One region of the Paenibacillus sp. CH40 genome, then DNA from elsewhere that is predicted to be linked to it. Evidence: riboswitches for the same ligand, from Rfam matches in the RefSeq annotation. Region 1 holds a riboswitch; each other region holds the start of a gene.
What was found. A riboswitch is a leader RNA that binds a small molecule or an ion and turns the genes downstream of it on or off. The one in region 1 is predicted to bind glycine.
Positions count from the first base shown of each region.

Region 2: linked by a shared signal. The riboswitch ahead of gcvT (glycine cleavage system aminomethyltransferase GcvT) and the one ahead of NLX73_RS17320 (alanine/glycine:cation symporter family protein) in region 1 are both predicted to bind glycine.
Region 3: linked by a shared signal. The riboswitch ahead of sdaAB (L-serine ammonia-lyase, iron-sulfur-dependent subunit beta) and the one ahead of NLX73_RS17320 (alanine/glycine:cation symporter family protein) in region 1 are both predicted to bind glycine.

Region 1 covers NZ_JANAVQ010000005.1:294,850-300,296, reverse strand. The annotation lists gene NLX73_RS17325 (iron-containing alcohol dehydrogenase) at 1-856, shown strand, start outside; gene NLX73_RS17320 (alanine/glycine:cation symporter family protein) at 914-2,332, opposite strand; glycine riboswitch at 2,492-2,586, opposite strand; glycine riboswitch at 2,605-2,681, opposite strand; gene NLX73_RS17315 (glycoside hydrolase family 1 protein) at 2,850-4,307, opposite strand; gene NLX73_RS17310 (LacI family DNA-binding transcriptional regulator) at 4,525-5,447, shown strand, end outside.
Region 2 covers NZ_JANAVQ010000001.1:84,390-89,836, reverse strand. The annotation lists gene NLX73_RS00380 (PTS mannitol transporter subunit IIBC) at 1-1,275, opposite strand, end outside; gene gcvH (glycine cleavage system protein GcvH) at 1,654-2,052, opposite strand; glycine riboswitch at 2,448-2,546, shown strand; gene gcvT (glycine cleavage system aminomethyltransferase GcvT) at 2,723-3,823, shown strand; gene gcvPA (aminomethyl-transferring glycine dehydrogenase subunit GcvPA) at 3,948-5,303, shown strand; gene gcvPB (aminomethyl-transferring glycine dehydrogenase subunit GcvPB) at 5,300-5,447, shown strand, end outside.
Region 3 covers NZ_JANAVQ010000006.1:12,487-17,933, forward strand. The annotation lists gene NLX73_RS17720 (Ig-like domain-containing protein) at 1-1,133, shown strand, start outside; gene sdaAA (L-serine ammonia-lyase, iron-sulfur-dependent, subunit alpha) at 1,205-2,104, opposite strand; gene sdaAB (L-serine ammonia-lyase, iron-sulfur-dependent subunit beta) at 2,094-2,783, opposite strand; glycine riboswitch at 2,995-3,110, opposite strand; gene NLX73_RS17735 (DUF6359 domain-containing protein) at 3,326-4,915, shown strand; gene NLX73_RS17740 (ABC transporter ATP-binding protein) at 5,241-5,447, shown strand, end outside.

The DNA.
Region 1 (5,447 bases):
CATCGCAGCAGGGGCTAAATATGACGGCGATGTGTGGGATATTATCAACAAAAAGCACATGCCGACCGAGGCTCTACCATTCGGCACCATCCTCACACTCGCCGCCACCGGTTCAGAAATGAATCCGGATTCTGTTATCACCAACTGGGAAACGAACGAAAAATACGTATGGGGCAGCGCGGTGACGCATCCGAAATTCTCCATTCTGGACCCTAAAAATACCTTCTCTGTGCCACGTGATCAGACGGTATATGGCATGGTGGATATGATGAGCCATGTGTTTGAACAGTATTTTCACAATGTTAAAAATACACCGTTGCAAGATCGTATGTGCTTTTCCGTGCTGCAAACCGTGATCGAAACTGCACCTAAACTGCTGGAGGATTTGCACAGCTACGAGCATCGTGAAACGATTTTATATGCCGGAACGATTGCTCTTAACGGAACACTGCAAATGGGCTACTTCGGGGACTGGGCTTCGCATACGATTGAACATGCATTATCCGCTGTATATGATATTCCTCATGCTGGCGGTCTGGCAATTCTGTTTCCCAACTGGATGAGACACACAGTGGATCAGGATGCTGCACGTATGAAGCGGCTGATGCTCAGCATGTTTGACTTAGACACCGTAGGTAAAACAGATAGAGAAATCGCCTTGGAAGGTATTGACCGTCTTAGTGCATTCTGGACAAGTCTCGGTGCCCCTTCTACGCTGGCCGATTACAATATTAATGATGAGCAATTGGAAAAAATCGCGGACATTGCAGCCCGTGAAATGGAATACGGAGGCTTTGGTAATTATAAAAAGCTGAATCAAGAAGATATTTTAGCTATTTTGCGTGCATCGTTATAACATTCAAAAGGGAGTGTCCTCAAGCCTGTGATGGCTGAGGGCACTCCCTTTTGGAATTTATGAATTAACCGTTTGTCCCTTTTCTTCTACTTGAATAGCTGCCCCTACACTGGCACCTGCAAGAATGCCCTTTTTCTTACTAGAATTCAGAGAATCCATATAGGTTCGGGTTTCCGCAACTACAATTCCTGATAAGCCGAGCAGTGCAATCAGGTTCGGGAAAGCCATCATTGCGTTAAAGATATCTGCTAGCAACCAAATCGCATCCAGTTTAATGAACGCGCCCCCGGCAACGAGTAGAATGAACAGATAACGGTATGGCTTAATCCACTTGACCCCAAGCAAGTATTCAACACAGCGTTCCCCGTAATAGTTCCAGCCGAGCATGGTGGTGAACGCGAACATAATCAGAATAATTGTGAGCAGTTCTGCCCCCAGCGGGAATGCGCTGGAAAATGCTTGCTGAGTCATCAGGCCCGCATCGGTAGGCCCGCTCCACACACCGCTAACCAGCAGCGTCAACCCGGTCATCACACAAATAACCATCGTATCAATAAACACGCCTGTCATGGAAATTAGCCCTTGCTCCGCAGGCCATTTGGTTTTGGCAGCTGCGGCTGCAATCGGTGCGCTCCCCAATCCGGCCTCATTGGCAAAAATACCTCTGGCTACCCCACTTCGCATCGCCAGCATAATCGTAGCTCCGGCAAATCCGCCCGTTGCAGATGTAGTTGAAAATGCCGAATGGAGCACCAGCGCAATGGCGGCAGGAAGTTGGTCAGCAAACCGAATCAGTACGATGAGACAGATCAGTACGTACAAGCCTGTTTTAAAAGGAACGACCTTCGTCGATACCTTGGCAATGCTTTTGAGTCCTCCAATAGTAACAAGTCCGGTAAGGACCGCGATAATCAGTGCCGTTACAATAGGCGGAACGCCAAAACTGTTTTCAGTCGAAGATACAATCGCTTTGACCTGCGGAAACGTTCCAATCCCGAACAACGCTACCAGCATGCCCGAAAAAGCAAACAGCATCGCCAGCGGTTTAAAACGGCGTCCAAGACCTTTCTCAATATAATACATCGGGCCGCCGGAAAATTGTCCATTCCGATCTTTCACCCGGTATTTTACCGCAAGTACACCTTCCGCATATTTTGTCGCCATCCCAAAAAAGGCTGCAACGACCATCCAGAACAAGGCACCCGGCCCGCCCAGCTTAATGGCTGTCGCTACGCCGACAATACTTCCTGTGCCAACTGTAGCCGCCAACGCTGTACTCAAAGCCGCAAAACTACTTACATCCCCGCTGCCTTCATTCGGGGCTTTACCGATCAGCTTGATCGCCAGGGGCAGGCGGAATACCTGCAGCATCTTCAAACGTATGGTCAGCCATAACCCCGTTCCCATGACAAGAATGATGAGAGGCGCCCCCCATATCCAGCTACTAATCGCTTCTAACACATGTACCAAATTCATTTCAACCCGCTCCTCCAGCATATTAGAAAACAAAAAAGAGTCAAATCCGCTGATTCGACTCCTGGAGAGGTTAAAGGCACGAAAAAATACAACCATCTTGTGCAGGTTCCTACCTCTAATAGCTCACAAAAAAGCCTAGGGCATTCCCTGTCACAGGTTATTCGCGTCTCTGTCCTTTTGCCTGAGAGTTTAAGCAGATGTTATCTGCGGTGCACCTTCGGCGCCCAATTAAGGGTCTCTCCAGAGTTCTGTCCGTTTACGGTCCCCGCTTGTTGCTGTAATCAGCCTAAGCACCTGAGAGTTTTGCCCCTTCGGTCGGAACCTTCGTTCCATCTCCCGCAAACATCAACCAGACATATGAAATTTTTATTCATTATACAGAAAACTTTCAGCTTATTACAAGTGAAAAGTTTGTGAAGCCCTCTGAAATATTATTATTGTGTCTATCAAAAAAGCGGGTACAGCAGATTGCATCCTTAGGATGTCCTCTGCTATACCCGCCCGAGACAATATGGAATTACAATTCTTCACCATTGGTTGCTATCACATTTTTATACCAGTTAAAAGAGTCCTTTTTGGAGCGTTTGAGCGTTCCGTTACCGTCATCATCCAGATCGACGTAAATAAATCCGTAGCGCTTGGACATTTCGGAAGTAGACATGCTCACAAGGTCGATAGGGCCCCAGCTGGTGTAACCAATCAGATCAACACCGTCGGCAATTGCTTCCTTCATTTGGGCAATATGCTGACGCAAGTAATCAATACGATATGTGTCATGCACAGAACCGTCTTCTTCTACCTTATCATACGCACCCAAGCCATTTTCCACGATGAACAACGGCTTTTGGTAGCGGTCATATAACGTGTTCAGCGTAACACGCAGACCGATCGGATCAATTTGCCATCCCCAGTCAGAGGACTGTAAATATGGATTTTTCACGCCACCAATCAGGTTTCCTGCTGCTTTCTCACCTTCTGGACCTGCAGATACGGTCAAGGTCATATAGTAGCTAAATGAGATAAAATCAACCGTATTATTTTTCAATATTTCAGCATCGCCTGGTTCTGTGTGTATTACAACATTATTTTCTTCAAAATAACGATTCATGTAGTTAGAATATTCCCCACGGGCATGCACATCCGTAAAGAACAGGTTCATCTGATTTTCATGCTGGGCTTTCAGTATATCCTCTGGGTTACACGTATGTGGATAGCTTTCAATACGTGCCAGCATACAGCCGATCTGAGCGCCCGGGATGATCTCATGTCCCCGTTTGGTCGCCAGTGCACTAGCTACAAATTGATGATGCAATGCTTGATATATCGCTTGTTGTTTGTTTTCTACACGGTCAATAACCACACCGCCACCGGTGAACGGGCTCATGGTCATTACATTGATTTCATTAAAGGTCAGCCAGTATTTTACTTTATCCTTATAGCGTGTGAACACCGTTTCGGCATAATTTACGTAGTGCTGTATGACTTCACGACCCAGCCAGCCATTATACTTCTGCGTCAGACCTAGCGGTGTCTCATAATGTGACAATGTTACCAGCGGTTCAATACCATACTTGCGCAGCTCATCAAATACATTGTCGTAGAATTGCAATCCTGCTTCATTCGGCTCGGCATCATAGCCATTCGGGAAAATCCGCGACCAATGGATGGACATACGGAATACTTTAAAGCCCATTTCAGCGAATAATGCAATATCTTCTTTGTAATGGTGGAAAAAGTCTACACCTTCACGCTTTGGAAAACGTGCATTGACTTTGCCTGCCAAAATGTCTTCGAGTCGTTCGGAAGAAATCTCTATAGCGTGATCGTTCTTGCGCTCTGCTTTGGGTACATAGGCAATCAGGTCTGCGCTGGACAATCCTTTTCCATCTACGTCAAAAGCACCTTCCAATTGGTTGGCTGCGGTTGCCCCGCCCCACAAGAAGTTTTTCGGAAATCCTTTTAGCGTCTTCGTCATGGTATAAAAACCTCTTTCCGTATTTAAGATTTTTACTTTGGTCAAGTCATCCCATCAAGTGCTGCAAATATGAATCAATACCTAACGATAACCGTTCTCCTTTGAAATGCATTGACAGATACTTTAAAATAGACGTAATGCCTTCATAAGCATCCTAATCGTTGTAACGCGTTTCATGTCAAGAATTTATTTTTTTTCTTATGTGAGGAGAAGCACCATGTCGAATCTTGATCAAATTGCAAAACTGGCGGGCTTTTCCAAAGCTACGGTATCCAGAGTATTAAATCAGTCCCCCCATGTTAGTCACGAAACAAGAGCTAAAATTTTGAAAATCATGCAGGAATTAGATTATGTTCCTAATCGAAATGCCATTTCTCTATCCAAGGGTCAGACGCTTCAGATCGGTATCATTACTTCAACTATTAATGAAATTGTTCTCGCTTTTCTGGACAGCTTTGTGGAAGTAGCGGGCCAATATGAATTTCAAACCATTATTTATACTTCGGGAGAAGACAAAAAGAAAGAGCTTCAAGCCTTTGAGGATTTAAAAAGAAAAAGAGTCGATGCGCTGGTCATCATTTCCTGCGTGAATGACACTGATTTTTTGAGCACCTATTGCAAATATGGCCCGATCGTGTCGTGGCAACGAATGGAGCATACCGATATTCGCTCCGTCGCTATGGATCAGTATGAAGGATATATGTTAGCGCTCAAACATTTGATACAAAAAGGCTATACTCGTATAGCCAATGCTTTTGGCCGTCCGAGCAGTATTAATACCCATAGTAGACAACGAGCCTACGAACAGATCATGAGTGAGCACAATCTGCCAGTGTTGCAACACTGGAATCACTCTTCTATTTATAATATCCGTGATGGCGAACAGGTCGTACGGGATCTGTTACAGCGTCGGGAAGAATTCCCAGAGGCTATTTTATGTGCTAACGATTATGTAGCAGTGGGTATTCTCTGCGAAGCACGCAGACAAAAACTGAACGTACCGGAAGATCTGGCAATTGTTGGATTCGATAACACGGAGCTGGCGCATACGCTGGGGATTACAACGATTCAAAATCCTATCATGGCTCAAGCACAAAATGCCTTTTTCATGCTTTCCCCTCAGCTGATTGGACGCCAAAT
Region 2 (5,447 bases), on a different contig from region 1:
TTTTTTGCGTAAAATCGAGGCACCCATAGCGCTTGAACCCATACCTGCATCACAGGAAAAGACGATTTTGTTCACTTCGGATTTATCCTTGAGCGTTCGATCTGCAGCAATTTCTGCAGCACGATCAGATTCGTGGTTATCTTCCATTACAGTGGCGTTAGCACTTGCACTCTTGCTTTGATTTTTCATATCTTTCAGGCGGGATGCAGCTTTCTCCAGCCCCTCTTCTTGTTGCTTACCAGTCTTGAGTAACACTGCGGCAACAGCAAAAGATACGACCGCAGCAGCGATCACCCCGCTTAGCATTGGCAAATATCCGCCTTTTGGCGTCATTAGAAAATAGGCGATGATGCTGCCCGGTGAAGGAGCAGCAACCAGTCCGGCACCTGTCAACATGAAACAGAAGGTTCCCACAACGCCCCCAGCTATAGCAGCAAGAATCAAAATCGGCTTCATTAAAATATAAGGGAAATAAATTTCATGAATCCCGCCGAAAAAATGAATGATGACTGCCCCAGGAGCCGACGACTTCGCAGAGCCTTTACCGAACAGGCAGTAGGCCAGCAAAATACCGAGCCCCGGTCCAGGGTTGGATTCCAGCATGAACAGTACGGATTTCCCTGTTCTTGCAGCTTCCTCCAACGCAATCGGACTTAATACTCCGTGATTCAGCGCGTTGTTTAAAAATAATACTTTTCCGGGCTCAATAATGAGGTTGACAAGCGGCAGTAGCCCTGCGTTCACGAGGAACTGTACCCCTGCCGACAACACTTGACTGATCATTTGTACAATCGGGCCGATCGCCACATGGGCAAGCAGTGCTAGAATGGCACCGATAATCCCGGCCGAAAAGTTATTGACCAGCATTTCAAAGCCTGATCTGACTTTGCCTTCAATGGCCTTGTCGAACTTCTTCAATATCCACGCAGCCAGCGGACCAGCGACCATCGCGCCCAGGAACATCGGGATATCGGCTCCCACTATGACACCCATCGTCATAATGGCACCAATCACACCTCCACGTTGTCCATGAATCATCGTGCCTCCCGTGTAACCAATCAGCAGCGGCAGCAAATAATTTTTCATCGGATCAACCAGTTGTGCAAAACCTTCGTTCGGGAACCACCCGGTCGGAATAAAGAGTGCCGTAATCAATCCCCACGCGATAAAGGCTCCCATATTGGGCATAACCATACCGCTGAGAAAACGGCCAAAACGCTGTACGGCGACACGAGTGCCTCCTTTTGAACTTGGCTTTGCGTCCAATGTACTCATATTCAAATCCTCCTTGTAGGTAAGCATCACTACCTTTTCTTAAAATTCATACTAAATGACAGCGCTATCTTCATCAACGAAATGAAAACGTACTTTCGTCATGAACGTTGATGACAACATTTAAATTTAAATTATCCGAGAAGGTATTATACCTGCATAATTCTTCTTAATATGACCTGTTGCTATAGAAATTAGTCGAAAAACCGTGCTGGATTATGTATGATTCTTACTATAGGGACAACCCTCTAAATCGGAATAAAACACGTAATTACGTCTGCAAAAAGACAAAAAAATAGCCGCTATGTCAAATCATAGCGACTGTTGTATACAAAAATCGAGCAGACAAATAACACTCTTATTCCATACTACATTGCTCCATTACTGCTCATCGGAAATCAACTGCTCGTATTGATCCGCAGACAGTAGCTTGCCCAATGCTTCCTCCACATCTTTACCCATCTCTACTTCGATCATCCAACCTTTTTCATAGGGAGATTCATTCACTAGCTCAGGCGTACTTTCCAGCGCTTCATTCACTTTTAATACGGTTCCCGTCACCGGAGCAAAAAGGTCGGATACCGTCTTCACCGATTCAATCGTACCGATCTCCGCTCCCTGCTCAATCGTTACTCCCGCCTCAGGTAATTCTACAAAAACAATATCACCCAGTTGATGCTGTGCAAAGTCTGTAATACCAATCCGCAACGTTCCATTCTCTGTGCACTGAACCCACTCATGTTCGTCTGTATACCAAAGTTGCTGCTTTACTTCACCCATCCTGTTCCCCTCACTTCCATATGAATAAAATCGCTTTTGCTCACCTGTATTAGACAGGTTAAGATTATGACAACAGGAACACTCATGTCAATAATACTAACAAAAATACTTCATATGACCTCATATGGCGTACTATATAAAAATATGATAACTTATAACAAACGCTTACATATCCTTATTTATATATTAAATGTTTTTTCTATTGTTTTTGATGACATTTTTATTGACATTTCGAATGAATTTGCGTATTAATGGGTTATAGCAAATGCTTTGGGAAACACCCCGACAACTGCAAACGCGGATGAACGCGGAGGGAGAGACTGCCAAAAAGATTCGCATAGCTGTTGCCGCTTATGAGACATAAGTTGCACGCGAATCGGATCAAGTTGTTATCTGCAAAGCCAGGTAATATACTGTTGATCCCGAAGGTAGCGCCGAAGGAGTAAGCCTGCATTGCAGGTGAATCTCTCAGGCAAAAGGACCTCTGCCGGACGCATCTCTGGAGAGCATTCGCTATTGGAGCGGATCACCCAAGGGGAAACCCGGTACATACCGGGGTAACTTTCTGGTATCAAGGACAGAGCTGAAAAAAGAGTGTAGACTGCCGTCTATACGTTTTTTTCGGCCTGTCTTTTTTGTTTAGCCGATCACACCCGATAGGAGTGGAAAAATGACTAATTTGCGAAAAACACCGCTATATTCGTCCTACGGGACGCAGTCTGGGGTTCGTTGTATTGACTTTGGCGGCTGGGAGCTCCCCGTTCAGTTTAGCGGCATTCAAAAGGAGCATGAGGCCGTCCGGCAACGTGCGGGTTTATTCGATGTATCGCATATGGGCGAATTTTTGGTTGAAGGCAAAGAGGCCGAAGCTTTTCTGCAAAGGGTGACCACGAATGATGTCAGCCAGTTGGAACCAGGTCAGGCACAATATTCACTCCTGTGTTACCCCGATGGAGGGGTAGTAGACGACCTGCTTGTTTACTGCAAAGGGTCGGAGCGCTACATGCTCGTTGTGAACGCCTCTAACATCGATAAGGATTGGGATTGGCTAATTAGCCATATGCCTGCATCCGTTCACATGGAGAATGTGTCTGATGCGATAGCATTGCTGGCGTTGCAAGGACCGGAAGCAGCACGTATTGCCGCAGCCGTGGCAGATACGGACATTACGAATCTGGCATCTTTCCGCTTCCATGAGAATGTGCCATTGTTCGGAGCAAAAGCACTCGTCTCACGAACCGGATATACGGGCGAAGACGGTTTTGAATTTTATGTACCTGCTGCGGAAGCACCAGCCGTATGGGAGGGTTTGCTTCGTTCCGGTGAGTCGTATGGGCTGATTCCCGCTGGACTTGGTGCTCGGGATACCCTACGCTTTGAGGCACGGTTGCCGCTGTACGGACAGGAGTTATCTGCCACGATTTCACCGCTCGAAGCCGGTCTAGGTTTCTTCGTCAAGCTGAATAAAGGAAATTTTATCGGTAGAGAAGCACTGCAACGTCAGAAAGATCAAGGGATTCCTCGCAAATTGATCGGGCTGGAAATGACGGATCGCGGTATCCCTCGCGCCCATTATCCGGTATTCGCAGAAGGACAACGCATCGGTGAGGTCACAACGGGGACTCAGTCGCCCACCTTGAAGCGTAATCTCGGCCTCGCCTTGGTAGACAGTCGTTTTAGCGCCCTCTCCACACCGCTGGAGGTTGAGATTCGTGGCAAACGCCTGCGTGCCGAGGTGGTGGCAGCACCCTTTTATAAACGTCCGCGCTGATCTTAAACTCTCTTCATTTCAATAAAGCAAACATGTCAGATATGAACTTCCGGGTTTTCATCTCACACTTTTTTATTAGCTAATTTACGATTTAAATTTTGCTTTTCGAAAGGAGCCAGAACCTATGAAGCAGCATCGTTATCTCCCTATGACTGAACAGGATCAAACCGAAATGCTGCGTGTGGTCGGCGTTTCATCCATCGATGATTTATTCAGTGACATTCCAGAGGCCATTCGATATCAAGGGGAACTCCCTCTTTCTTCTCGACTCGACGAGAGAGCCTTAACCCGCCACTTGGCCGAGCTGGCTGGACACAACGCCAATACAGACACACATGCCAGCTTTCTTGGCGCAGGAATTTATGACCATCATATTCCGTCCGTCATCCAGCACATCACTTCACGCTCGGAATTCTATACAGCCTACACCCCCTATCAGCCGGAAGTAAGCCAAGGCGAGCTACAAGCCATTTTCGAATTTCAGTCGTATATTTGCGAATTGACGGGCATGGCTGTAGCTAATGCCAGCATGTACGACGGAGCGACTGCACTGGCGGAAGCGGGCTCACTGTCCGCCGCAGCTACCCGCCGTAAACAGCTTATCGTATCAAGGTCCGTCCATCCGGAGGCACGTCAGGTATTGGCAGCCTATGCACGCGGATTGGATTTGGACATCGTGGAGATCGGCTGTTCGGACGGCGTAACGGATGCTAATGCGTTAGCGGCGGCCGTATCGGAACAGACCGCAGCTGTTTTGGTCCAAAGCCCCAACTTTTTCGGAGCCGTGGAAAACCTGAAGCCGATGGCTGATCTCATCCATGCGCACAAAGGTCTTTTGGTCGTCAGTGCCAACCCACTGGCACTTGGCTTGCTGGAGACACCCGGCAAACAGGGCGCGGATATTGTGGTAGGAGATGCGCAGCCACTTGGCATCTCCTCTTCTCTCGGCGGTCCGACCTGTGGATACTTTGCCGTTTCTCAGGCACATATGCGCCGTATCCCCGGCCGTATTGTGGGTCAGACCACTGACCGTAACGGTAAACGCGGCTTCGTGCTGACCTTGCAAGCGCGGGAACAGCATATCCGCCGCGAAAAGGCCACGTCTAACATTTGCTCCAATCAAGCGTTGCTAGCTTTATCTGCATCTGTATACTTGTCTGTCATGGGTAGACAGGGGATCAAGGAAGTAGCCGAGCTAAATTTGCATAAAAGCCGTTATGCTTTAGAGCAATTGCTGAGCTTGAAGGGCGTAACTGCCTCATTTAACGCACCAACCTTTAACGAGTTTGCCCTTAGACTGCCTGAGGGTACGGATATGAGCAAACTCCAGGCCGAACTGCTAGCTGCTGGATTTATCGCTGGCTACGATTTGGGCCGGGACTATGAGGAACTTGCTGGTCACATGTTGATTGCCGTGACGGAGCAAAGAACCAAAGAAGAGATTGACCAATTTGTACACACCTTGGGGGGATTGCTATGACACACACCGGACAGGATCAAAAACAAGGGCTGTTGAAGGAACACGATCAAGCGCTCATTTTTGAATTGAGCCGTCCGGGTCGCATCGCCTATTCCCTTCCCGAGTGCGACGTTCCCCGTCGCCCGGTGGCAGAGCTTTTGCCAG
Region 3 (5,447 bases), on a different contig from region 1:
AGGCAGAGTGGAAGTCCAGCAATGAAGATATCGCTTTTGTCAGTGCGGGAGAAGTCACGGGTTATAAAACAGGTGAGGCTACGATCACCGCTTCTTATGGTGGCAAAACAGTTACAGCTACGGTATCCGTAAATGTACCTGGTGATCTGTCTCTGTCCTCCAAAACGGCAACGATTGATATTGATGAGGACTATACTGCAACTTTGACGGCTACTTATGCGGATGGACGTAAAGAAGATGTAACACAGGATGCAGAATGGACTTCAAGCGCAGAAGATATTGCCTCTGTGTCCAAAGGAACGATTACGGGTAAATCCGCTGGTAAAGCGGTTATTACAGCGACCTATAATGGCAAAAAACTGACGATTAACGTGCAAGTAGGCCTTGTAGACCGTCTGGAAACAGACTCGCGTGTAATTGCGCTTGGTGCTCAGGAAACGAAGCAACTGAAAGTAACAGGAGTTAAGAGTGGCGGTACAAAAACAGATGTAACTAAGGACGCCACCTGGACAACTAGCAATGTAAAAGTGGTTGAGGTTAGCGAAGGTTTGATCAAAGCGAATGGTAGCGGTAAGGCAACTGTGACTGCTTCATATGGCAAGCAAAACATTACGTTTACGGTAGAAGTGGACGTAGCGCAAAAGATTGAAGCGGATGCAATCGCGCTATCGCTCAAATCTGGAGATCAAAAAACCATCGCGATTGTGGTTAAATCGAGTGATGGTAAAGAAAAGGACGTTACGGCCCAAGCTGAATGGAAAACGTCTAATTATAAGGTAGCCACTGTTAAAAAGGGTCAGGTTACTGCGATTAGCTACGGTAAAGCTAACATTCAGGCGAAGTTTGGCGGGAAGGTAATTAGTGTACCCGTGGATGTTGATACGCTTAAATACCTGCAAACAGACGAAGTCGCTTTGAATTTGAAGGCAGGACAGCTGGCTAAGGTTACGGCTACAGCCACGTATAAGGATGAGTCGGAGAAGGATGTTTCCAAACCGGCTGTCTGGTCCTCGTCCAGAATTATTGTTGCGACCGTCAAAGACGGTAACATTAAGGCACAGGGCAAGGGCAAAGCTGTAATTACTGTGAAATATGCAGGTAAAATGACGAAGGTACAGGTAACCGTTCAGTAAAACAAGAGAGCAAGCATACGTCCAAGGACGATAGGCTTGCTCTTTTATTTTAAGGAGGCACCGCTTATAAATTATGACTTATCTTTCTTGGTCGGTGTGTTGCGTGTAAGTGATTCGGTCAAACGCTTGCCAGTCGGCGTCTGGGCCAACCCGCCTTTGGCGGTCTCGCGATGCTTCGACGGCATCGCACTGCCGACTTCAAGCATTACGTCAATGACTTCGTCAGACGGAATAGCGCTGCGCACACCCGCCAAAGCCATGTCCGCTGCGGCAAGCGCAGTCACGGCTCCCAGCCCGTTGCGCACAATGCACGGGATCTCCACGAGTCCGGCGACGGGGTCACAAATCAGGCCGAGCGTGTTCTTAAGAGCGAGGCCCACGGCGTGAACAGCCTGTTCAGGCGTACCACCGCGCAACTCGACCATAGCACCAGCGGCCATCCCGATAGCTGAGCCAATCTCAGCCTGACAGCCTCCCTCCGCGCCAGAAATGAAGGAGTTGTTGGCGATCACGTAGCCAATGGCTCCAGCGGCGAATAGGCCGTGCACCATATGCTCATCATCCCAGCCGAACCGCTCCTGCGCACTGATGAATACACCAGGGATAACCCCACATGAGCCTGCGGTAGGCGTGGCGACAATGCGACCCATGGATGCATTAACCTCCGACACGGAGAGGGCATAAGCCATGGCGAGCGCGGAGGCATCACCGGAGCAGGTTTCCCCTGCCCGCAGATACTCGGCTAGGCGCTTGCCGTCCCCGCCCGTCAATCCACTACGGGATACGGTGTCTTGTGTCTGTCCGCGATGAACGGCTTCCTTCATGACTTCATAATAATCAGACATTTGACGAAAGATTTCTTCCTCCGTTGTATTCGTTTCTTGTACCTGCTCTTGAATCATCAAGCGGCCAATCGTGGTGGATTCTTCAGCGCATAAAGCGCTGATCTCATGCAGATGGCTAAACCGCATCGGATTCAGCTCCTTTTTTCAAATTAATCATCTTAATTTCATACATATGAGGTAAAGAACGCAGTTCCGCAATTAGTTCAGCTGGAGCAGAACTGTCCGTTTCAATGGCGGTGAGTGCTTCACCATCCCGGCCCTTGCGATCTACGTGCATATAGGCAATGTTAATGTGAGCCGCGCCCAGCGCTGAAGTTATCGCGCCCAATGTACCGGGCTTATCTGAGTGGAGAAGCACCAGCGTAGGCAGCTCCCCGGTCAGATTGACCCGGAATTCGTTCAGTTGCTGGACATGGATGCTGCCGCCGCCGATGGAGGAGCCCAACAGTGTGCGCTGATCCTCGCCCTTCCACAGCTCGAAACGGACAGTGTTCGGATGAGGGGCGGGGAGTCCGCTGACGGCGAATTCCACGGCCATCCCGGCTTGTTCGGCCCATTGCTCGGCATCGGGAATCCGGTGATCGTCCGTATCGTAATTAAGCAGTCCTGCGATGAGAGCCAGATCTGTCCCGTGTCCTTTATACGTATCGGCAAAGGAGCCGTATAATGTCATGCGGGCACGGTCAGGCTGCTCTCCGAGCCAGTGCCGGGCAACGCGTGCGAGTCGCACCGCGCCTGCGGTGTGTGAACTGGAAGGTCCGGTCATGGCCGGGCCGATAATAGAAAATACATCTTTGAAACGCATGGTGTGGCCCCCTGTATGTTCTAATACCATACTATATGGTATTTCCGCGTCTTTGCGCGGTTATGACGGTTCCTAATGCTGACGCACAATGTGAGCACAAAAAAGGACAGGATAAGGAAGTTTCCCTTATCTCTGTCCTCGTTACCTGAGAGTTTCGTGCGGTGTTCTTACCGCCTTACCCCTTGGGTGGCTTGCGCTCTCTCCAGAGTTGCGTCAGATGACGATACATGGACCTGAGAGATTATCCGCCAGCCGGGTGCTGGCGTCTTGCTCCTTCGGTGCCGCCAGAGTGTAGGCTCCCTGGACAGACTCTCCCGTCATCTTCATTCGCGTATACCGTTCTACATGTCTTCCTTAGGGTAATGTATGCCGTGCTCGGTGTCAATCACAGGGTTCAATTTTTACATAAACAGGTGCGTTTCCAATAAAAAAGATTAAAATTTACATAATTATGGATGAAATCAGGAAGGAATTAGAAGATTGGCGGCTAATCTGATAAAGGACAAGTACATTTATGGAAAACATAGGAGGGATATTGACGTATGGTAAAAGGCTTGCGGTTCACAGGTTCACGCTTAAAAGGGATGCTGCATCTAGCAGCAATCGTATCACTGCTGATTGGGATCTTCGTTCCATTCGGTCAGGTCAAGGCAGAGGGAGCATTGACAGTAGCCGAAGCACTTCAGGGCCAAAGTAGTGGAGGTACGGTGACGGTGGAAGGCTACATCGTCGGACATGCTACCGGATCGAAAACGGCTAACTTTTCTTCTCCGTTCGCGAATGATTTTAACGTACTGATTGCCGATCAGGCAAATGAACGTAATACGTCTAATCTATTGGATGTACAGCTGACTTCAGCGTACAGAGGGCAATTTGGGCTGTCAGGCCATCCTGAGCTGATCGGCAGCAAAATTCGTGTGACGGGTACACTCGGCGCCTACAATAATTTTGGTGGAGTGAAAAGCCCAAGCGCTGTTGAACTGGTGAGCGGAAGCGAGCCGGGGGAACCAGGTGAACCTGGCAACCCGGGTCAACCCGGTACTACATTGCCGGATGGAAAAGGCAAAAAGGTGCTGTTCGATAATACGCACGCACAGACCGCTGGCGCAGCAGATTGGGTCATTGAAGGCGCCTTCTCCGACTTTGCCAATGGACTGCGTAATGTAGGCTTTACGGTAGACCAATTGAATCGTCCCATTCCTTTTACTTATGGAGAGCAGGCCATAACATATGACAAGCTGCGCCAATATGATGTGTTCATTATTGGTGAAGCGAATGTTGCCTTTAAGGCATCCGAGCAGGCTGCTCTGCTGCAATACGTGAATAACGGGGGGAGCGTCTTCTTCATCTCCGATCATTATAATGCGGACCGTAACAAAAACCGTTGGGATTCCTCCGAAGTTATGAATGGCTACCGTCGTGGAGCCTATACTAATCCGGCCAAAGGCATGACTGCAGAAGAAGCTGCATCACCGGCGATGCAAGGATTAACAAGCTCCGATTGGCTGGCGACCAACTTTGGTGTTCGTTTCCGTTATAATGCGCTTGGTGACGTGAATGCTACTGACATTGTAGCCGCAGATCAATCTTTCGGCATTACCAAGGGTGTGCGCTCGATTGCAATGCATGCAGGATCTACGCTGGCTATTATTGATCCTACCAAGGCTAAAGGCATTGCTTATATCCCTTCAGGCACGAAAAAATGGGGGAATGCTGTAGATCAGGGAGTTTATAACGGCGGGGGCCGTGCAGAAGGGCCTTATGCCGCTATCTCCAAGGTAGGTCAAGGCAAGGCAGCGTTCATCGGTGATTCTTCCCCTGTAGAAGATGCTACACCGAAATATGTGCGTGAGGAAAACGGACAGTCGAAGAAGACATATGATGGTTTCAAGGAAGTGGATGATTCCACCTTCCTGGTACAAACGGTCCAATGGCTTGCATGGAAGCAGGACTACACGAAATTGTCCGATGTGGCAGGTTTGACTCTGGATCAACCAACGAAGCTTCTGCCATTCGAGGAGCCTGCGGCTTCCACGGAACCGCAGCCTGAGCCTTGGTCTGCTCCGGCAGCAGGCTACAAATGGTATGATCCTAGAACGTTCAAGTCTGGCTCCTATGGAGCGGCTTCATAATTATCGCCAGAAGCTCAATGTGAGCTGGTATTAGTTAGTCGTTTGATCCCTGTAGAGGGATCAGGCGACTTTTTTTGTGATGAAAATTAACCTGTGGTTGGTTATTTCATTACATTTTGTGCCAAAAAGGCCGCGCTACTGCTGGATCATTGATTTTTTAAATGATGTTGATAGCATAATCTTAATTGATATATCCATATACTGGTGATAGGATGTATTCAAATTATTCCGACAAAAACGGTATGTAATGTTCATGAGAGGTTTTAAACATCAAACATGGTGAGAATAAGCGGGACAAGACCATGGAGAATGGAGGAAGCGCGCATTGAATACCGAACCCGTGTTGGAAATTAAAGGATTATCCGTCTCTTTTCGCATCAAGGATCAATATCACCCCGCAGTCGACCATCTGGATCTGACGGTCAACCCCAATGAAGTGCTGGCTGTAGTCGGAGAATCTGGCTGTGGCAAAAGCGCGCTGGCGCTTTCTATCCCGCAACTGCATGACATGGAACGCACACGTGTAGAGGGA